Regions from separate parts of the Chryseobacterium wanjuense genome, predicted to be linked through region 1. Evidence: riboswitches for the same ligand, from Rfam matches in the RefSeq annotation. Region 1 holds a riboswitch; each other region holds the start of a gene.

Region 1 (7,797 bases):
CGGAACGGTGGCGATACTTTGCTCGATGGGAAAAGTTACCAGCTGCTCCACTTCCTGTCCGGCTAATGTCGGGCAAACTGTGATAATCTGTACCTGATTGTTGGTGATATCAGGAACCGCATCAATGGAGAGTTTCGTGGCACTCCAGACTCCCCAAATGATAAGCAACAAAGTCATTATACCGATAACGATTTTGTTTTTAATACTGAATTTTATGATTTTATCTAACAAATTGAGATTTAATTTGTGATTGTCTGTCTTCATTTTTTAACGCAAAGGCGCTAAGTTTTTTTGACAACTAGCTGTTTTTAAGCTCGCAAAGGTGTTTCACTTAGCAAAGATGCAAAGACAGACAATCTGTTAATTTTAATTGAGAATATTTTACATTTCTTGTTTGAATAGGAATTAATTCCCTCTAACGTTGAAATGCAAAAATATCATGAAGACCTCTGCAACGGTATTGCAAAGTTTCATAGAATATTTAAAATCAATAATTAAATCTTAGGAGGCTGCCAGATGTGGTCGTAAACCTGGTAGGCAAAATTGTTCTTCTGGAAAAGAATTTTTTTTGAAAAATAAAATTGAATCTGTTCGGGGAATGCAATTAAAGGCTCTATTTTAAAAGCCGTAACTGTAATCTGACAGCAATTGCAAATACAAAGCGGCGAGCAGATATCTCCTTTATCTTTAGAATGAGATTCTTCAATATTGGAAAACTGTTCTGTTTTTGATGAACCCGACTGTTGATGCACGTCATTGCAAGGCATTACAGTTAATACCATGAAATATAGCGCTAAAATGAATCTGAACAGGCTCATATTGACAAAGATAAATATTTTTGTGAAACCGTTCCGGATATTATAGAATTTTAACTTAAAACAAAAAAGCCACCGCAAAAGCGGTGACTCCCCATGAGAAATTTAAAAAACTATCACTATAAATTCGGGTTATTCTCCACCTCCTTCTGCGGAATCGAGAACAAATAATATCTGCTGTTCGCTACAAAAGCCGACTGATCCGGGAAAGCAAAAATAGTGTGCCCTCTTCCGTTAACGTTTTTCACAATACCATCCGGAGTCGTAATCTGCACCTGAATCGGTTGTCCGTTTGCATTGGTGTAAGGCTTTCTTACGACCGTTCCCTGCGTTCGGATGATATCTGATAACGAAAATCCTTCCCCGAACAATTCCTTTCTTCTTTCAATTAAAACTTCTTTAATCACATCATTTTGGGCTAAAGAACCTGAATATTGATTGGCATTTCTTGCAGATTTCAATTGATTTAAAACCGTTACCGCATTTGTAATATTCCCATTTCTGGCTTCCGCTTCGGCTTCGATTAAATACATTTCCGCAGCTCTCATGTAAACGATATCGGCAATTAAATTGGCCTTAAATTTAAACTTAGCATATCTCAAAAGCCCTTCCCTTCCTGGGTTTCCATCCCATGAAAACAGGGAATAACGGATATCATTGGTATCAAACAAATCTTTGAAATAAGGATCTGCCATGAAGCTGTAATAATAACTTCCCGAAGACGAAACATCCAAAAAGTGGAAGGCATAGCTTTCACCCGACTGTTCCTGCGTTTGTCCGTGCCCCCAAATCCATTCTCCGTTGCTGATATCGTTGAAACCTTCTTTGTATTTTTCAGCGGTCATTAAAGCATAGCCGTTTCTTGCAATTTTTGCGGAAACGATAGCTTTTGTCCAGTCTCCTGTATTCAAATAAACTCTTGCTAATAAACCGTTTACAACCGATCTGTCGATTTTATCTTTATTATTTCTTGAATAATTTTGAAGTAAATTGTCTGCATCTGTCAGATCACTTTTAATTAAAGTATAAATTTCTTCAAGACTTGCCTTTTTCTTTCCAACTGAGCTTGTCGTGGTTGGTTCTGTGTAAATCGGGGCCGTCAATGCATCTTTATCTTTCAAATAACTGAACTGGTAAAAACTCGCCAGATTAAAATAACAAAATGCTCTCAAAGCTTTTGCCTGACCTTTCACCTGATTTTTTTTCTCCTGACTTCCTTCAACACTATCAATTCTTGCCAACACATTATTCATGTTATTAATGGTAGAATACAGCAGGCTCCAGATGAAAAGTGGCCGGCTTCCCGTGTTATTCACCAAATCTGTAAAGGCGTAAGCTCCCGGAAAACCATATTTATTGGTCAAAACCGCCACGTCACTTCCCATTGCATCGCTTGTTCTCAACACCGTTGAATATCCGATGTTTGCGTAAGTTGTTCCGTCATCATTAAATTTAGCCCACGTTCCGTTGATTACTGTTTCCGCACTTTCAGCTGTTTTAAAAACTTCCGCTTCGTTTGCCTGGTTGGTCGGAGCAGTTTCCAGATCATTTTCACAACTGATTAAAGACAATGCTGTGATGAATGCAAAAGATAAATATTTTAATTTTTTCATTGTTTTAAATTTAAATGTTAAAGAGTTGCCTGTAAACCGAAAGTGATCGTTCTCATCGCAGGATATCTGTAATAGGTTGTTCCGTCCAATGTTTGTTCCGGATCCATTCCTTTATGTTTATAGAAGGTTAAAAGGTTTTCAGCCTGAACATAAATTCTAAACTTTTTTAATCCAATTTTTTCAAAATAATCTGATGGAAGCGTGTAACCCAAGCTCACATTTTTCACCCTTGCATACGTCCCGGAATATAAAAATCTTGAGGATGTTGAAGTCCAGTTATTGGTTGTTGTACTTAATTTTGGAACGTCTGTATTTGTATTTTCAGGCGTCCATCTGTTTAGCATTTCTGCGCTCCAGGCACGTCCTGCCGAACTTCCGTTATGCATGATCATCGTGTAATCGGTATCTAAAATTTTTCCACCGATTGCAAATGATACTAAGGTTGAAAAATCAAAGTTTTTATACGCCAAACTTGTCGTCAAGCCTCCCATCACTTTTGGAAGCGATGAACCCTGCAGCGTTTTTGTGGCTTTTGCATACTCTGAAGTCGTCCCTTCTACTGTATTTCCGTTGGCATCGGTTGTAATGGTTTTCCAAAGCGGATTTCCGTTGCTTGGATCTACCCCAACCCACTCAGGAATGAAGAAATCATAGATCGAACCGCCGACCTGTAATAGTTTTGTTCCGCTTACAATTGAACCTTTCGGAAGTTTGGTAATTTCATTTTTTAAGGTGCTTAAATTAACATCCACATTCCATTCAAAATCTTTTGTTTTAATGGGTGTTGTAAATAACGAAAACTCAAACCCCGTGTTTTTTAATTCACCAATGTTGGCCTGAAAACCACTAAAACCAAGCGACGGAGCCAAAGGCATATCAAACAGAAGATCTTTGCTCTGACGTTGGAAATATTCTATATTCCCTTTAATTCTGTTTTTTAAAATCGCAAATTCAAGACCGACGTTTAAGTTTAAATTGGTTTCCCATTTCAAATCGGGAGTGGGTAATTTACTGGCAACCGTTCCGCCTTCACCCAAATTATTGTAAAAAGCATACAAACTTTGATAAGCATAATACGTGCTCAATTTATCATTTCCCTGCCCTCCGTAACTTGCACGAAGCGTCAGTTGATTGAAAAAATTTAAACTTTTAATAAAATCTTCATTCGATGCTTTCCAGGAACCACCAACAGACCAGAACGTTCCCCATCTGTTTTCCGGAGAAAATCTTGATGAACCGTCTGCTCTTACCGATCCCGAAACGAAATATTTGTTCTGATAATCGTATTCTGCTTTTCCTAAGAAACTTAATAATCCCAATTTGTCACTGTTTCCGCTGAAACCACCTAGTAAAGCTGCGGCATCAGGCTCATAATAATACGGCAGCGAAAACTGGCTTCTGCTTCCTGAAATGGTCTGATATTCATAATGATAAAACTCCTGACCACCCAAAATATTGATGTGGTGCTGTCCGAATTTTTTATCGTAGGTTAAAATATTACTTGTCGTGTAAGACAGCGTTCTCGAATTGGTTTTCGTAACCGAACCTCCGATTTCAGCACCTTCACCCAACAATGGGTTGGTGTAATAATGACCGTTATAATTCACTAAATCAACAGAGAAACTTGTTTTAAATTTTAATTCCGGCAAGAAAGTAAATTCTGCAAAACCTTTTCCTGAAAAGTTATCTTCTCTGTTTTCATTTTTATCTAAAGGCAATGTTGCTGCGGCATTTTCATTCTGTAAAGCGCTTGTAGGTCTGTATTTTCCGAAATCGTAGATGTAATTTCCGTTGGCATCCAATTTATAGCTTCCATCAGAATTTCTTTCGTAATAAGGATAAAAAGACGGAATGACTCTCGCTGCATTAATCACGTTATCTGTTCTCGAATCCGATGAAGGCGGTGCTTCCTGAAGGCTATTCGTGTAAGCTAAATTTGCTCCGACATTCAACCATTTTTTGACTTCTGAATTGATTTTCAATCTCGTGCTGTATTTTCTGAAACCTGATTCTATCGCGATTCCTTTGTCATCCAAATACCCTAAGGAAAAATAATAATTGCTTTTTTCATTTCCTCCACTGAAATCCAGATCGACCTGATTTCTTGATGCTACCCGCTGTAAAATATCTTTCCAGTTGTCATTCCATAAAGGAGTTGCGCCCGGCAAAAGTTTTCCGTCTGTTCCGACCGGTTTTGCATAATTGGTTCCGTATGGATTGATTCCCAAAGCGTTTACCAAATTATCCGTTGCCATTTGCGCCGCCTGCTGAGAAGAAATCTGGCCGGATTTATACCCATTTCTCAACGCTTCCCAATACAATTCGTAGTATTGATCTGTGCTTACCTGTTCATAATCCTTCACCGCTCTGCTTGAGAAACCCTGGCTTATATTGAAGTTTACTCTCGCCTCACCTTTTTTACCGGATTTTGTGGTAACGATGATCACACCATTTGCACCTCTGGAACCGTATAATGAGCTTGCCGTGGCATCTTTCAGAACACTGATCGATTCGATATCGTTGGGACTGATCGAGTTGATGTTTCCGTCGAAAGGAATTCCGTCTACTACAAATAATGGATTGCTCGATGCGCTGACAGAACCAATTCCACGAATCCTGATGGATGCTGTAGACCCCGGCTGTCCAGAAGAACTCACCGCCTGAAGTCCCGGAACCTGACCTTCCAATGCTTTTGTAATGTTGGTTACCGGTCTGTTGTTGATTTTCTCACTCGAAATTGTTGCTACCGAACCTGTATAACTTGTTTTTTTAGCTTTTCCGTAGGCAACTACTACGACTTCATCAATTTCTCTTTCCTGAAGTGTATCTTTTTTAGTTTCCTGTCCGTTCACCTGAGCAATTCCTAAGAAAAATGCAGCGACTGGCGGAATCCAATTTTTAGAATTAATTAAATTTTTGTTAACCATAATCAATTTCATTTATCAAATATTAAAAATTAACCCTTTGCAGAAAAGACAGCAAAGGGCATCGATAAATACGATTAACCAAATGCTTATTTTTCCTTTAAAGGCTGAATGTAACACCTTGCTTTCCGCAGGTTGTTAAGATTTCACAGGGTCAGTTCCCTCCATCTTTCTTTATAAGCCGATCGAAATATGGGTGCAAATCTAAAAACAATTAGTCTATAAAACAAGTAGACTTTTAAAATTTTAAATATAATTTTTTAAAAATTAAGTTAATTTTATTTTAAAATCCAATAAAATAAACAGTTACGGATAAATGTTAAATTTTCAAATATGAGAAATATCATTAAAAATAATGTAATGAGGAAATTTTAATTTAGATACAACGAGCGCAAGGTATAATTCAATTTGTGTTTATATTTTTTTGTTCGCAAAGGCACTTTGTTCAGCAAATGATAGCATAAATTTTAACCGGATGAAACACCGTTGCGAACGAAAAAAAATTTGCGATATACATCAAATCTTTGCTTACACGGCGATTAGAAAAATTCTTTCTATTTTCTTAAAAGGAATTCAATATAATAAAGAGTTCTCGATACATTTTTCTACATTTCATTACGAAAAACACTCGAACTGACGTAGGATAATTCAAAAAACTTTTTAATTTTATAGAATGAAAGTTTTAATAGTAAACGGCCCCAATCTGAACTTGTTAGGCACAAGAGAACCAGAAATTTACGGAACAACTTCAATGGAAGATTATTTAGAAAATTTAAGATCTGAATTTCCTTCGCATGAACTGAAATATTATCAATCCAATATTGAAGGGGAAATTATCAACAAGCTTCAAGAAGATGATTTTGATGCTTTGATCATTAATCCGGGAGCTTTTACGCATTATTCTTATGCAATTGCAGATTGTTTAAAGAATATCCAGAAGCAAAAAGTGGAGGTTCACATTAGTAATATTTATAAAAGAGAAGAATTTCGTCAGAAATCTGTGACAGCGGCGAATACGGATGCGGTTTTGTCCGGATTTGGAATGGATGGGTATCGATTGGCGATTTTGAGTTTGAAATCTTAACTTTATTTCCCTCAGATTATGCAGATTTACACAGATGTTTGTGCATATTTTGAACGTAAAAATTTTCAAATCAACTTAAAATTTATTTAAAAACATATGCTTCGAGAACCTCAGCATGACATCGCTAAAAATATGCTGTTAGAAGTAAACAGTTAGTATTAGGAATGCCATGCTGAGCCTGTCGAAGCATTTAAAAGATATTTCATAAAAAATCCTCATCAATTGATGAGGATTTCTATTTTTAGTTTGTTGTCTGCTGTTGCAATTGAGGTCCGCAGGCGATAAGTTTTTTGCCTTCTTCCGTATTACAATACTGATCAAAGTTTTTGATGTATTTTGCAGCAAGATCTTTTGCTTTTTCTTCCCATTCAGAAACATCTGAATACGTATTTCTAGGATCTAAAATTCCTTCAGAAACATTTGGTAATGTTGTAGGAACTTCAAGATTCATGATCGGAATTCTTGTTTTTGGAGCATCTTCAATAGAACCGTCGATGATTGCATCGATAATTGCTCTTGTATCTTTCAAAGAAATTCTCTTTCCTGTACCGTTCCAACCTGTGTTTACCAAATACGCTTTTGCACCGTGTTCTTTCATTTTTCCGATCAATGTTTTAGAGTACATTGTTGGGTGTAATGTTAAGAAAGCTTCACCAAATGCAGGTGAGAACGATGGTTCTGGTTCTGTGATTCCTCTTTCAGTTCCTGCTAATTTCGAAGTATATCCACAAAGGAAATGATATTGAGCCTGGTTTTCATCCAAAATAGAAACCGGAGGTAATACTCCGAACGCATCTGCAGAAAGGTAAACAATCTTCTTCGCGTGTCCCGCTTTTGAAGGCAAAACGATTTTGTTTATATGATAAATCGGATAAGAAACTCTTGTGTTTTCTGTGATAGATCCGTCAGTATAATCAGCAATTCCGTTATTTACCACAACGTTTTCAAGAAGTGCATCTCTTTTGATCGCTCTGAAAATATCTGGTTCTTTTTCTGCAGAAAGGTCGATTACTTTTGCATAGCAACCCCCTTCATAGTTGAATACACCATTGTTGTCCCAACCATGCTCGTCATCACCGATCAAATATCTTTTCGGGTCAGCTGATAAAGTCGTTTTTCCTGTTCCCGAAAGACCGAAGAAAAGAGCAACATCCCCTTCTTCTCCTACGTTTGCAGAACAGTGCATAGAAGCCATCCCTTTCAATGGAAGATAGTAGTTCATCATTGCGAACATTCCTTTTTTCATTTCTCCACCATACCAAGTTCCTCCGATGATCTGTAGTTTTTCTGTAAGGTTGAACATGACGAAGTTTTCAGAATTCAATCCTTGAGCTTCCCAATTCGGGTTTGTTGTTTTAGAA
Region 2 (7,797 bases), 550 kb from region 1:
TTTTGAAATACATGGAATACATTCTGTAAATATCCTCCACAAAAATTGCGGCTTCATCACCACCCGTTCCGGCACGCAATTCCACGATTACGTTTTTATCATCTGCAGGATCTTTAGGAATTAATAATACTTTTAATTCTTCTTCCAATCCCGGAATTCTCGCCTGTGCTTCAAGTTTTTCTTCTTTTGCCAGATCTACCAGATCTCTGTCTGATCCATCGGCAATGATTTCGTCGGATTCTTCAATAGAATCTAAAGCACCTTTATATTGATCATAAACTTTTACAATTTTCCCCAAATCGCTATATTCTTTGTTCAGAGAAGAATATCTTTTCTGATCAGAAATAACATCAGGCTGAATAATAAGGTCTGCCACCTCATTATATCGTTGTTTTATAGCTTCTAATTTTGGAATTAATGATTTAGACATTATGAAAATTTTGTGGGTGCAAAGATAAGAATTATTAATTCAAAACTCAATAACCCATCTTATTACATTATTTTTTTGATTCTAATTTTCTATGTTTTTTTAGTTTTTACTTGATTTTATCATTCTGAATGGAGTTGGAACGTAGTAGACAATCTATTTTAAGGCATCTAGCCAGTGTCAGTTTGAGCGGAATCGAAGACTTTAACTTAAAAAATTCTTTATTAATAATGGATTTGTTTTAACGCAATGTTCGCGAAGCTTTTTCTTTGAATTAAATGTGGGTATTTTTCGTTCGCTAAGGCGTTTCACTTAGCGAATGATAGATGATTTTTAATTATTTTTTAAACCCTTTTTGTCAGTCTGAGCGGAGTCGAAGACTTTAACTTAAGATTCTATATTAAAGACGGATTTGTTTTAACGCAATGATCGCGAAGTTTTTTCTTTGAAATAATTGTAAATATTTTTCGTTTGCTAAGGCGTTTCACTCAGCGAATGATAAATGATTTTTTAATTATTTTTAAAACCTTTTTGTCAGTCTGAGCGGAGTCGAAGACTTTAACTTAAGATTCTATATTAATGACGGATTTGTTTTAACACAATGATCGCGAAGTTTTTTCTTTGAAATAATTGTAAATATTTTTTGTTCGCTAAGACGTTTCACTCAGCGAATGATAGATGATTTTTTAATTATTTTTAAAACCTTTTTGTCAGACTGGAAGAATCTAGGCTGCATTATTAGATATTCTTCGGTTTCGCTTAGAATGACATGCTAATACTAATTGTGTCTAAGTTTTTTTAACGCAAAGATTTAATTTAAAGAGTAATACATTCAAGTGAGCAAAGATTATCAACAAGTTGATTTGATGAAGTGGTATTTTCAAGCTTCGCGAAGTAAATCTATTTGCCTTTTCCTTCTAAAAATCAAAAGTTTACATAATTAATTTTTGCGTTAAAATTAAATTAATGATTCAAAAAAATCAGGAATCAATTTGAGATCTTGTAATTTTTCTATCGATCCAATACAAAACAATTCCTACCGCCACAATTCCCAAGCCGATAATGCTTTCCTTCGGATTATGAACTAAAGTGAAGTATAAAATATACACACTGAACAACAGAAAAACCGTTGGGAAAATGTAAAATAAGTTTGATTTAAAAATCTTCCTCTGATCTTTTTTAATAAAATAAGCCGTAGAAATCGCCAGACTGGCAAACAACTGAAGTATAAAAGAAGTATACACAAAAATCTCTTTAAAGCTTCCCGTTAAAATAATCAGTGATGCAATGACGGCATGTGCAAAAATAGCACGAACCGGAATTCTTTTATTATTACTGGCTGATAAGGTTTTCCATAATTTATTTTCTTTAGCAAAAGCCTGCGTCAATCTCGAACCTACCCACAAATACCCGCTGATTGTCGCCACCAATTGTAAAGCGATGAAAATATTCACCACCTTTCCAAAGGTATGACCAAGCATATTATTCGCGGCTTCTCCCATCACATCTTCTTTCCCTGCCAGCTGATGCAGGGGCGCATGTTTTAGCATAATAAAATTCACAAAAAGATAGCAAACTGTTACGAAAACCGTCCCGACAATTAATGATTTGGGAAGATTTTTTTGTACATCTTCAATTTCTCCCGCAATGTAAGAAGCCGAGTTCCATCCTGTATATGAATAGGTTACAAAAACCAAAGAAGTCGCAAAAGCAGGAAGCATGATCTCATTCTGCCAGGAATTATCAAAGTTTAAACTGTTCCCGATTTCCGGCTCAGAAAGTCCGACGCCGAGGATAATTAAGACAATGATAAAAACGATTTTAATGACTGTAAAAAAATTATGAAATCTACTCGAAGCTTTTAAACTAAATGATAAAAATATAGCAACCAGAAAAATCATTCCGATGGCAAATCCGTTTCCGAAAGAATAATTAAAAGCCGACAAATATTTTGACATCGCAAGAGCCGCGAGAGCTACCGGAGAAGAGAATCCGATAATCAGAGAAATCCAGCTCACCAGATATCCCAACAGCGGATGGTAGGTTTCTTTAAGATAAATAAAATCGCCGCCGTTCCCTTTGAAATGAGACCCTAATTCGGCATAGCAAAAAGCCCCGAATAAAGCCAGAATACCCCCGATAATCCAAAGCAGGAAAATGCTGTACGTATTGGTAACATCAACAAGCTGAAAACCCAGTGTCGTAAAAATACCCGTCCCGATCATATTCGAAACGACGATGGCTACAGCGGTTTTCCAGCCGATCTGGTGTGAAGTGGTGGTACTCATTTAATTAAAATGTAAAATTAAGTCTTCCAAAGAAATAATTCCCCAATGTTCCCATCTGAACAGGAGCATATTTGAAGACTCCAAAATAAGAATTTTCATAGATCTGCAGATCCGGGAAGACGTCAAAAACGTTGTTGGCTCCTGCGGTAAGGTTGATGTTTTTTGTAAAATTATAGCCCACACTCACGTCTGTCACTACTTTTGGGGTAAATTCTTGCACTCCTCCAAAAGGATATCCGTCTCTGGTCACTTTTCCGAAATAGGTATTTCTTACGAGAAAATTAAACTTGCCCATTCCGTAATTCAATCCCAGAGTAGCCTTTGTTTTTGGGGATAATGTTTCGATGATGTTCACCTGATCCGGTCCGAAAAATTCATTTTGCGGAGTCTGTAAATTGGCAGGAAAATGAAAATCTGTGATTTTTGTTTCGGTGTAATTTCCGGCGAGATTGATATTTAAATTTCCTCCTCCCACTTTCCAGTCGTAGGAAACCACTAGATCAACACCTTTTGTTTCCGTATCGACAGCGTTTGTGAAAAATCTCGCACTTTCCACCTCATTTCCGGCACCTACAATATTTGGATCCTGTAATCTCGAATCTGTAATATTACTTGTAATTACAATTCTGTCTTTCACGCCAATCCAGTAGCCGTCCAATGTTATGAATAATCCTCTGGCCGGTTTTAAAGTAAATCCTACACTTCCATTCACAGAAGTTTCCTGTTTTAATTTATCAAAGCCTAAAACTTCCGCAGCCTTACTGTAATTCGTGAAAATTCCTTTTGTTACAATTCCGTCTCCGGTTGTTGAGATGTCTGCATAAGAATTATTAAAATACTGCTGCTGCAAAGATGGCGCTCTGAAACCCGTTCCTACCGCAGCACGAATCGCATAGTTTTTCACAAATTCGTATCTCACCGCCAATTTCCCGTTCAATGTACTTCCAAAATCCGAGTAATTCTCGAATCTTCCGGCCAGATCAATATTTAATTTTTTATCTAAATCATAGGAAACATCCGCATAAACAGCTGTTGAATTTCTCGATTTAGACAAAGCATTTTTCGGTGAAAAACCAATGAACGATTGTGAGCCGCCAGCTCCGATAATATCACCAGAAGGAGTGGAAGCCGTCACCAAATTTCCGTAAATGTCATATCTCGCGTAAGATGCTTCATCTCCGGCTTTTATTTCATACTGTTCAAACCTGAATTCTCCTCCGAAAGCCACATTGAAATTCTTAATATTTTTAGAAACATCAAGATTAATGGTATTTTGAAGGAAACTGTGTGCTCCGGCATAAAAACTTGTAGGTGATTTTATTCCTAATGATGCATTGTTTGTGTTGCTTACATTATAATTAAAAATATTATTTCCGAAAGTATTGCTCAAATCAAAAAACCAGTCATTTTTATTATATTTTAATCCGATGGCATAAGACAGATCATACACCTTTGATCCTAAAACCGGCTGAAATCCGTTGGGATAAAGTTCCGCCACAACATTGGAAGTCTCGCTTGGAAGCCTTCTGAAACCAAAACCCTCCCCTTCTTTAATACTGAATCCTCCAAAAGAATAAAATTTCAGATGATCATTAAAAGAATATTCTGAATTGAAAAACAGCTGTGCCTGCTTTATTTGAGCATCCCCGATCTGGAAATTGAAATCATCACGGGTTAAGCCTCTTTCTTTGATGATGGCATCATCCGCAGCTCTTGCCGCCGCCGGATCTGCAGCGAAATCATAGGCAAAATTACTTCCGAAAATATCAAGATTATGATTTTGTGTTCGTATTGTTTTTCCTCTTTGGTTTAATTGTAAAGAGAGATTGATATAACTTCCTTTTTTTCCAAGAGAAGCTCCGTAATTTACTCCTGCCTGATATGTTTCTCCGTCGTTTCTTCCTGTTATTCCGTAATTTAAGCTGGCTGATCCACCGATATCTTTTTTAAGAATAATATTGATAACCCCTGCAATGGCGTCTGAACCGTACTGAGCTGCCGCTCCGTCTCTCAATACTTCTATTCTGTCGATGGCGATAACCGGAATTGTGCTTAAATCCGTTCCTACAGAACCATTTCCGACTGTATTTTGATAATTAACCAGAGATGTTGTATGTCTTCTTTTACCATTCACCAAAACCAGCACCTGATCAGGTCCCATTCCTCTCAACGTTACGGGATCGATGTGTTCCGTACCATCGGAAGCCGATTGTCTTACGGAATTGAATGACGGAATTACATAATTTAATAAATCCTGAACGGTAATCTGTGGTGAAGACTTTTGTATTTTTTCGATATTGATCACATCCACCGGAACCGGAGTTTCCACTTTCGTGCGTTTGGCATTACGGTTTCCGACGATGATCACGTCCTCTATCTGTTGTTCTTTTTCCTTTTCCTGCGCTGACGCGAAAACTGCTCCAAGCAATAAAATTGAAATGCTTAGTTTTTTCATCTTTTGTTTTTTGCAAAATTAATAATAAACCTGAACGGACAAAATCCGTAGACACAAAGACTTCAAGAAAATGGAATAACAGCAGAATTGCCATGGCATTATCTTCCCCCGATCGGGTTGGAATTAGCACCTTTACACACTGGAATTGTGTTGGTTGCTAAGGTTTCACAGGGCCAAATCCCTCCACCTTTCTTGATAAATCTACTGCAAAGGTAGACTAATTTTTGAAAACAGCAAAATGTCAATTGTGAATGGTGAATCTTGATGCCATAGAAAAGAGAGGTAGAAACTACCTCTCTTTATTTATTATTTTTGTCATTAGAATTACAAATTGTATCTTATTTTACAATCATCTTCTGAATGGCAACTCCGGTTTCAGATTTTAAATGCACCAGATAAGTTCCGGTCTGATAATTTGTTTTTAATTCATAGGTTCCGTCTTCATTTTTTAATTTAAATGAATCCATTTTTTTACCGCTCATATCGTAGATTGTGATTTCTCCGTTTTTGGCTTTGTGGTAAATTAATCTTGCCAAACCATTCTTCACAGGGTTATCAGCAATCTGTAGTGATAATTTGTTTTCAACATTTTCATCGATGGTCGACAAGCTTCCCACATAATTTCCAAAGATTCTGAATTCTCCTGGCAGAAGGGTGATCGGAGCTGTTGTAGAAGTGATATTTGAGATCGAATTATCCTTTAAATTCTGCCATTGCCCTGTGTAAGGAAAATAAGGCACAACATTTTGAGATGCAGTCGTATAATTCGCCAAAACCACAATATTTTTCACTCCGTTTGTAAGCGTATTATCATACACATAAATTCTTGTAATCAAACCATCCGGATCATTTGCAAGATTATTGGATTCTACACTGTATGTTTTTGACTTAAATACAGGATAGGTGTTTCTGATATTAATGATTTTCGCCCAAGTATCATACACTGCTTTTCTATTGGCGTTCGTGTCATATCCTAAAGTGAAGGCGATAGGTTTTTCATCTGTTCTGCAGCCGCTGTTGATAGATCCGTCCGCACATCTGTTGATGCTGAATTCATAGCCCAACTCTCCAAATTGCCAGATCATTTTCGGACCGGGAATTGTGAAGAATGTAGCACCGAAAGTTTTCATTCTTTCAAGGGCAGTGTTTAAATTTTTAACATCATAACTTCCGTTCACTGCACCATAAGCAAGATTTTTAAACATTAATCTTTCTTCATCATGGCTTTCCCCGTATCCTACGGCATGCATATTAGTAAAACCGTGAAGCGCATGATTCATTCTGTCATAGTTGCTGTTTTCTTTGTAGCCCATCGTATTCTGGTTGTAAGGATCGGTCTGCTTATTCCAAAGCATAACGCCTTTTCCTTCTGCAATTCTGTAATTTGCCCATTGCTGCTCTTCCTGATCGGTTCCCAAATGTTCAAAAATCATATAAGAATTCGGATCGATTGCCCATTGTTTGTCGGCATAATATTTCATGATGTCTACCCTGTCCTGCTGATAAGCGTTGGTACAGGTTTCATCATTTTCAGAGCAGCTTTGCGTGAATCCTTTCGTCAGATCCCAACGGAATCCGTCGATATGATATTCCGTAAGCCATTGCTGAAGACATCTTTCAACGTAATACTTAGTTGAAGAACTTGTGTGGTTAAAATCATTGAAAACATTGTATGAATGTTTCGGTACTGTATTGAAATATGGGTTGTTGGCTGCAACATTACCATAGCCGTCGCCATCCGGATCTACATTCCACAGTCTTACCAGAGGCGATCTTCCCGTTGCGTGGTTGAAGGCAACATCCAGAATAACAGCGATACCATTCTGATGGCACAGATCCACAAATTCTTTGAATTTTTCAGGCGTTCCGTACGCTTTATCCAAAGCATAATGGAAAGACGTATTGTATCCCCATGAAAGATTGCCTTCAAATTCCATGATTGGCATTAGCTCGATCGCGTTGATATTTAATCCTTTTAAATAATTGATTTTGTTAATCAATGACTGCCAGTTTTTTTCCTGGGTAAAATCTCTTAATAATAATTCATAAACAACCAAGTTTTCTTTAGCCGGCCTTGTGAAATTGGTCATCTGCCAATTGTAAGGAGTCTGCCCTGTTTTGAATAGAGAAACTTCAAATCCCTGTCCGGCAGGAAATGCAGGTAAATTCGGGTATGTTGCGGGAGAAATCCATTGATCGTCATAAGAAGATAAAATCTGTGGAGAGTAAGGATCTGCCACTTTTCTCAGGTCATTTGTCCTGTATTGGAAAGTATATAATTGCTGCGGGGTTAACCCACTCAATTCAATCCAGTATAAATCCGGATTTGTAGTGTCTCTTTTCATTAAATAAGCATCATCTACCGCCCAATTGTTGAAGCTTCCGATCACATGAACGAAATCTTTAGTCGGAGCATATAAAGCCAACCCTACTTTTGTATTATCGGTCGGATGATAATTGATTCCCTGTCTGATCCAATTCGGAATGGCTTCAGAAATTACATTCCTTGGAACCTGTAAAATAAAAGTTGCATTTTTCGAATTTGAATTTGTATCCGTTGCGATCAATTCCATATTGGCATCGCCAGTTACGGTGTAATTATATGAGTAAGAAGTTGTCGCTGTTGA
Region 3 (7,797 bases), 150 kb from region 1:
AGGGGAATTTTATAATTTTGCAACGAGCAACAAGCAACAAGCAACAAGCAACAAAATGAAAATAACACTTAATAGAATCAACGATGATTTTTTGTTTGAATGTACCAATTCTCACGGAAATTCAATCCTTTTAGACAATACGTCTCAACCCGGAGCAACAGGCGTTTCGCCGATGGAAAGCGTTCTGATGGCGGTTGCAGGCTGCAGCGGAATAGATGTGGTTTCTATTTTAAAAAAGCAAAGACAGGAAATTACGGATTTCAAAGCAGAAGTGGAAGGGGAGAGAATTCCTGTGGATGATGCGAAACCTTTTAAATCAATCAAAGTAAAATTTCTTTTGGAAGGAAGTGTTGATCCTAAAAAAGCCCAGAAAGCAGCACAATTATCTTTTGAAAAGTACTGTTCTGTTTCTAAGACTCTGGAACCGACTGTAGAAATTGGTTACGAAGTATATGTAAACGGCGAAATCGTACAGGATTAAATCAATTTAAATAAAAAAATAAAAACCCGGATAAAAACTTATCCGGGTTTTTCAGTATGAATGTGTTGTGTAAATTATTATCTCTTAATAGTTTTCATGCTTTTTACAGAACCGTCTTTCATCGTTAATGTCAAAATATACATTCCGGATTTAAGTTCTCCTAAAAATAATGAAGATGAAGGATTTTCAACTGTTTTTACAGTAATACCCGTCAGGTCTGTTACTACAGCCTTTTTCACATTTTCAGCCTTTTCGATATGTAAAGTATCTATAAATGGATTCGGATAAGCAATTCTTTCTTTTTCTTTAGCAGTCACTTCATTTGTTGCCAAAGCAAGCGGCTGAAGAGTAACTGTTACAGTGAAAGTATCGTTGTCTACTTTATTGTAGTCTACGCTGCAGTCTGATCCTCCGTATGTTCTCCAGGCTCTTAGTTCGAAGTTCACCGCACCTGTAAGATCATTTGCCAAGGTAAGACCTGTTCTGTTGTAAGAATAAGTACCTGTAGTTGAGCCAGATCCCGATGTTACTGAAGCTTCTGTATTACCATTAGAAGAACAAACTAGTAAACTTCTTTGTTCGCTCATCCATCCATTGCTTTGGGTAGACATTTTGTAAGAAACAGAAGTGGATGCAATTTTATATCCGGCTGGAACATTGATTGTTACACTTCCTGCACAGTTTGTGGTAGAAGTTGTGGTAACGCCTGAGTTATCAAATTGGGTGTTGATATCTCCCAGATTGTATGTGGTAGAAATCTGTCCCGGAGTGAATTCTTTCATTTTCCAGAAGCTTTGTGAAGAACCTCCACAGTTGGATCTTACCCAGAAATAATAGGTTTGTCCAGTCGTTAAATTATTTAAAGTAACAGAAGTCCCCGAAGTTACATTTCCTGTAGGCGGCGTAGTTGCAGTAGGCGCGGTAGGCGATGTGCTGTAATAATACTGATATCCTGAAGATGGTGCACTTGCAGGTGCTGTCCAGCTCAAAGTAGCGGTATCCATCGTTGTCGTGGATGTAATATTGGTAGGAGTCGGACATGGATTATAGGCATCCGCTGAAAAAGCAAAAATATTTGGAATTCCTCCTGTTCCTGTTTTGGTGATGGTCACACTTTTTACACTTTTTGACTGATTCGCAGCATCAATAGCCAATGGAATCTGATATAATCTTGGATCTGTTCCGTACCCTGATTCTAAATTGTCATTGGTAAGGTTAATCCTTCCGATTCCCTGAATAGCAAAATTGCTTCCGTAGTACCAGTCGGAAATACTAAGTCCTGTAAAGGTTTGTGATGTATTATCGGTAAAATTCACATCGACATCTACCGTACAAGCTCCACTTCCTCCTGTTGCCATCATGTATAAATTGATCGCCTGAAGAGGAGTTGTAAATATTAAAGTACCGTTGTCATTTGTGTTTTCCAGCCTCAAGGTGTTATTTGAACTGTAAGACGCCATCTGATAAGACAATCCGGCAGTTGATGCCACTGCAGAATTGATAATTCCATTTACCGGAAGACCATATGTAAGCGGCGTGCTTGCTGCTGTTAGTTGGAAATCTCTGGAAATAAATGCATAATCTACACCATCAACATCATTGTTTGTTGAACTGGCGGAAGGCCCCACTCCATTAGCAATAACATCAGCATTGAATCCGCTCTGAACCGGCATTGGCTGATATTCTTGTGCTTTTAGAAGGGAAGTAAATGTGGCAGAGAGTAATACCACAGCTGTGAGAGGTAGTAGTTTTCCTTTCATAAAAAAAATATTATTAGGTTTATGCCGCTAATATAGATAATATATTAATAAAAAATCAACACAATGTTAAATTTAATATTGATTTTTTAGATAAATCAATTGAAAGGTATTATTATCTTAATGGGAAAATAGATAAAGACTATTGAGGTTTATGTAATTATTGAAATAATAAATATTATGTAGTGAATAACAATTAAAAAAGCCCCTAAAAAAAGAGGCTTTACATATTGTGATAAGTTTCTTACAATGTCAATCTCGGTTTCATCAGCTTCGCAACAGTCGCCGTCCATCCTGTCTGATGGGAAGCACCTACACCGCGGCCGTTGTCTCCATGAAAATATTCATAGAAGGTGATGTAATCTTTAAAATTTTCATCATAATTAAATTTCGCATTTCCACCATTGAAAGGGCGTTGTCCGTATTCATCTTTCAGGAAAATAGAACATAGCCTGCTGCTGATATTTTGAGCGACTTCATCAAGATTTCGCTTGTCTCCACTACCGGTCGGAAGCTCCACCTTCAAACTGTTTCCATAGTAAAAATGGAATCGTTGCAAACTTTCAACAATCAGGAAATTGATCGGAAACCAGATCGGTCCTCTCCAGTTGCTGTTTCCGCCAAACATTCGGCTGTCGCTTTCCGCAGGAGTGTAGTAGACCACATTCTCGGTGCCATGAACAGAAAACACAAACGGATTTTCCTCATACACTTTAGACATAGCCCGGATTCCATAATCACTTAAGAATTCTTTTTCATCAAGCATTCTTGTCAATACCTTTGATAAACGGTTTTTACGTAAAATACTCATGAGATGTTTTCTCCTCTGTCCTTCTTCTTCCCAATGGGAAACAAGTTTTGTCAGTTCCGGTTTGTTTTTCAAAACCCAATCCATTCTTTCGCGGAAATTAGGCATTTTGTCAAGCAAATGATGATCGATAATTTCTACCGCAAACATTGGAATTAACCCGACAATACTTCTCAGTTTCAATGAAACACTGTCACCATTCCCAAGTTGAAGCACATCATAAAAAAATCCGTCCTCTTCGTTCCATAAGCCTTTTGTTCCTTCACCCAGATTTTCCATCGCTTCGGCAATGTAAAGATAATGTTCAAAAAACTTGATGGCCATATCTTCATAAACCTGGTAATATTGAGCCAATTCCATGGAAATCCGCATCATATTTAAGGCATACATGGCCATCCAGCTCGTACCGTCGGCCTGCTCAAGATGTTGGCCGTCTTTCAGGATCATATTCCTGTCGAAAGCCCCGATATTATCGAGTCCCAGGAAACCACCGCCAAAAATATTTTTACCGTTTTTATCCTTTCGGTTGACCCACCATGTGAAATTCAGAAGCAGTTTTTGAAAAACTTTTTCTAAAAATAAAAGATCGGGTTTGCCGTTTTGTTTTTCATCAATTTTAAAAACCCGGAAACAAGACCATGCGTGTACGGGCGGATTTACATCACTCAGATTCCATTCATAGGCCGGAAGCTGACCGTTCGGATGCATATACCATTCTTTGGTAAGTAACAGAAGTTGTCCTTTCGCAAACTCGGCATCAATAATAGAAAACGGAACACAATGGAAAGCCAGATCCCACGTTGCATACCAAGGATATTCCCATTTATCGGGCATTGAGATGATATCTTTATTGTGGAGATGGTTCCATTCGATATTTCTTACATAATTATTAAAATCTCTCGGCGCTTCATAATTTGGGTCGCCTTTCAGCCATTTTCCGACATTGTAATGATAGAATTGTTTATTCCAAAGCAAGCCTGCAAACGACTGTCTCTGAACATTTTTTTCATCATCACTTGCTACATCATGCTGAATTTCGTCATAAAATTCGTTGGCTTCTTCGATTCTTGTCGCAAAGATTTCATCAAATTGATAAAAAGGCTCATCCAACTCATCCGGAGATAATCTGAAATCAAAAGTTTTTGATTGTCGTGCGCCAATTATTTCATCCAATAAAAATGAAGCTTTCGTTCCTCTTTTTTCAGGATTTACGGTATTGCTTCCGTAGATGATATAGTCGTTAATTCCGTCTTTAAAATAGGTATTTCCCGGATAAGGTGCCCCGTAAAGTTTAGGAGTATTCGTTTCATTTTCACAAAAAACACTTCCTGCACCGATGTTTCTTGAATAAAACTTTTTAATCGAAACACTGTCATGCTGAATATCGATACAGCCTTCATAAGAGGCCTGTGTCTGTCCTTTGTAAGTATTGTAGCCCCATTTCCAGTTATTTCTAAACCAGACAGTCGGCGCAATAACAATCGGTGCATCGGTTTCGCTTCTGTTGCACACCGTTACGCGTATTAAAATATCGTTGTGATCGGCTTTGGCGTATTCAATAAAAATATCGAAATATTCATCTTTATCGAAAATTCCGGTATCAAAAATTTCGTATTCCGGTTCTTTTTTACTGCGTCTCCCGTTTTCAGTACGGATATCATCGTAAGGAAAAGCATTGATAGGATATTTGTACACCATTTTCATATAGCTGTGCGTCGGTGTATTATCCAGATAATAAAAGATTTCTTTAATGTCTTCTCCATGATTTCCCTGAGGATTGCTCAGTCCGAAGAAGCGTTCCTTGATCATTTTATCTTTCTTGTTCCAGAACGATAGGGCGAAACAGAAAAGCTGCTTCGCATCAGAGATTCCCGCGATTCCTTCTTCACCCCAACGGTAGGCGTAGCTTTCTGCATTGTTATGATTGGCGAAATTCCATGCATCGCCGTTTGAGCTGTAATCTTCACGTACATTTCCCCATTGCCGGTTGCTTACGTAAGGTCCCCAGTTTTTCCAGTTCGTATCTTGTAATCTTTGTTTTTCAGCAATCATATCTCATCATTTTTCTATACGAAGGTAGTTTTTTTGAAAAATAATTCCAACTTTAAGAATTTGAATAATATTTAATATTACTCCTAAAATCCTTTATTGAAGGGTGTTTTAAATATTAAATTAATTTTTTTTAAATATTTAAAAGAAAAGTTCTATCTTTGCAGCATTCGTTCATTCAAATATTGAAAATGTTATCAAGAAAGGTTGAGGGACAGACCCTGTGAAACCTTAGCAACCCTTTGCGAAAGCGAAGAAGGTGCTACGTTCTACCAAAATTATTTGGACAGATAACTTACTGAAGTTCTTTTCAGCCATTTCCTGTGGCATTTTCAATTGTATTAAAATAATAGAATTGAAAACAGAACTAAACTATATTAATCTTTCGTATCGTACAAATTCCAATAAGGAGTACAATATCCCGTTGAGCTATCAGCTTTTCGGGAAAGACCTGTTTTCGGCACCGATAATTTTAGTTAATCATGCTTTAACCGGAAATTCTGATGTTTCAGGAGAAAAGGGATGGTGGAAAAAACTGATTGGTGAAAATCAGGTGATCGATACGAATAAATACACAGTTCTGTGTTTCAACATTCCCGGAAACGGCTATGACGAATTTTTTATTGATGAATACGAAGATTTCACGCCTTCAGATATTGCCAATATCTTTTTAAAAGGTCTTGAAATTTTACAAATTAAAAGTTTACACACCATTATTGGAGGTTCTCTGGGAGGTGGAATCGGCTGGGAAATGCTGGTAAAAAAACCAAATCTTGCCGAAGTTTTCATTCCTATTGCCTGCGATTTCAAAACCCACGATTGGCTTCATGCACAATGTCTGGTTCAGAAATTTTTATTAAATCAAAATAATGAACCGCTGCAAAAAGCAAGAATTCATGCCATGTTGTGCTACCGAACACCGGAATCGTTAAATGATAGATTTCAAAATAAATACAACCAGGAAAAACAGAGATTGGACTCGGAAGATTGGTTAATTTATCACGGAAATGCTTTAAACAAAAGATTTAGTTTAAAGTCTTACAAACTGATGAATCATTTGCTGATGAATATAAATACAGAAGAAAATCAACTGGAAAAAATTCAGGCACGAATGCACATGATCTCCGTTGATACAGATTTATTTTTTCCCGCTTCTGAAATTCGAATGTGCTTTGAAAAGCTTACAAAGAAAAAGGAAAATGTTTTCTATCACGAGATCAAATCAATTCACGGGCACGATGCCTTCTTAATGGAATACGAACAATTAAATAACATCATTAAAAATATTTTGTAGAATGAAAAATGCTAACGAAATAAAATTTTTAAAAAACAGATCAATCATCAAATTTGAAGGGGAAGATTTCCTGGGCGAAATCGGGATTGACGGACGAATTTTTAAAGCGCTTACATTGGCGCGAATCAGTGTTGGGGTAATTTCTCAGCAGGCTATCGAAAACGGATTATCCATTTTGGTTCATGAAAATGATTCTGAAAAAGCGGTAAATTGTCTGATTGACGAATTCGAAGCAGAAAGAAAATCAGGGAAAGTTTCTCAGATTTATAGCATCAATAATGTTTCTGTGATAGGTTTTGTTGCAGAAGATTTTAATAAAATATTGGCAGAATTAGCCAGAAACAACGTTTTCCCGTTACTTTTAAATCAAGTAGCGAGTGAAGGACGTGTAAATATCGTTGTAACTTCTTCGCAAGACGAAAAAGCAAAAAATATCATCGAATCTGAAATTTCTAAAAAGCCAAAAACCGTTCATCTGGCAATCATCGGTCATGGGAACGTTGGAAAGACGCTAATAGAGCAGGTTTTAGAATCTTCAGATGAAATCAAAAGACGTAAAAAAATTGATCTTAAAGTGGTAGCCGTTGCCAATTCCAGGAAAATAGCTTTCAACAAAAAAGGTTTTGATAACAATTGGAATGATGAGGTTTTAACGGCAGAAAGTCCATCGGACGTTCAGGAATTAATTAAATTCTCAAAAGAAAACCAACTGGAAAACCTTATTGTTGTGGATAATACGGCGAGTAAAGATTTTGTCCACAACTATCATACATTGGCAGAAAACGGTTTCGATCTGGTTTCTTCCAATAAAATTTTCAACACGCTTCCGATCGAAGAATATCGTAAACTAAGATATACGTTGAACAAAAATAATAGACGTTACCTATACGAAACCAATGTTGGTGCAGGGTTGCCGTTAATCGACACGATTAAACTTCTACACCTTTCAGGCGAAAATATCACAAGAATTAAAGGGGTATTCTCAGGAACATTGAGCTATGTTTTCAACAATTTTTCTTTAAGGGACGATAAATTTTCGACCATTATTAATGAAGCGTTAGAAAAAGGATACACAGAGCCGGATCCTAGAGAAGATCTATCCGGAAATGATGTAGCGAGAAAATTATTGATTTTGGCGAGAGAATTAGATCTAATCAATGAATTTGAAGATATCAAAATTCAGAATTTAGTTCCCGAAAGTCTGCTTTCTGTTTCAAAACCGGAATTCCTTTCAAGACTGGAAGAACTGGATGAAGAATATCAAAAAATCAAAGAAAATCAGGAACCTGGTCATGTTCTGAGATATGTTGGTGATTTGCACGGAGATTTGCAAAAAGATAAAGGTGAACTGGATGTGAAACTGATCTCCGTTCCTGCAACTTCAGCCTTAGGACAATTGAAAGGATCA

The links. A riboswitch is a leader RNA that binds a small molecule or an ion and turns the genes downstream of it on or off. The one in region 1 is predicted to bind S-adenosylmethionine.
Region 2: another riboswitch for S-adenosylmethionine. It lies ahead of BMX24_RS15710 (TonB-dependent receptor plug domain-containing protein); the one in region 1 lies ahead of BMX24_RS13135 (SusC/RagA family TonB-linked outer membrane protein).
Region 3: another riboswitch for S-adenosylmethionine. It lies ahead of BMX24_RS12375 (alpha/beta fold hydrolase); the one in region 1 lies ahead of BMX24_RS13135 (SusC/RagA family TonB-linked outer membrane protein).

The regions. Positions count from the first base shown of each region.
Region 1 is NZ_FOIU01000002.1:298,744-306,540, forward strand. It holds gene BMX24_RS13120 (CusA/CzcA family heavy metal efflux RND transporter) at 1-231, opposite strand, end outside; gene BMX24_RS13125 (DUF6660 family protein) at 495-818, opposite strand; gene BMX24_RS13130 (RagB/SusD family nutrient uptake outer membrane protein) at 935-2,428, opposite strand; gene BMX24_RS13135 (SusC/RagA family TonB-linked outer membrane protein) at 2,446-5,355, opposite strand; SAM riboswitch class I at 5,439-5,535, opposite strand; gene BMX24_RS13140 (type II 3-dehydroquinate dehydratase) at 6,026-6,436, shown strand; gene pckA (phosphoenolpyruvate carboxykinase (ATP)) at 6,678-7,797, opposite strand, start outside.
Region 2 is NZ_FOIU01000002.1:853,584-861,380, reverse strand. It holds gene prfA (peptide chain release factor 1) at 1-430, opposite strand, end outside; gene BMX24_RS15715 (APC family permease) at 1,408-2,715, opposite strand; gene BMX24_RS15710 (TonB-dependent receptor plug domain-containing protein) at 2,720-5,170, opposite strand; SAM riboswitch class I at 5,266-5,372, opposite strand; gene BMX24_RS15705 (alpha-amylase family glycosyl hydrolase) at 5,509-7,797, opposite strand, start outside.
Region 3 is NZ_FOIU01000002.1:151,595-159,391, reverse strand. It holds gene BMX24_RS12395 (DUF58 domain-containing protein) at 1-15, shown strand, start outside; gene BMX24_RS12390 (OsmC family protein) at 56-481, shown strand; gene BMX24_RS12385 (T9SS type A sorting domain-containing protein) at 559-2,241, opposite strand; gene BMX24_RS12380 (MGH1-like glycoside hydrolase domain-containing protein) at 2,483-5,098, opposite strand; SAM riboswitch class I at 5,287-5,392, shown strand; gene BMX24_RS12375 (alpha/beta fold hydrolase) at 5,451-6,389, shown strand; gene BMX24_RS12370 (ACT domain-containing protein) at 6,391-7,797, shown strand, end outside.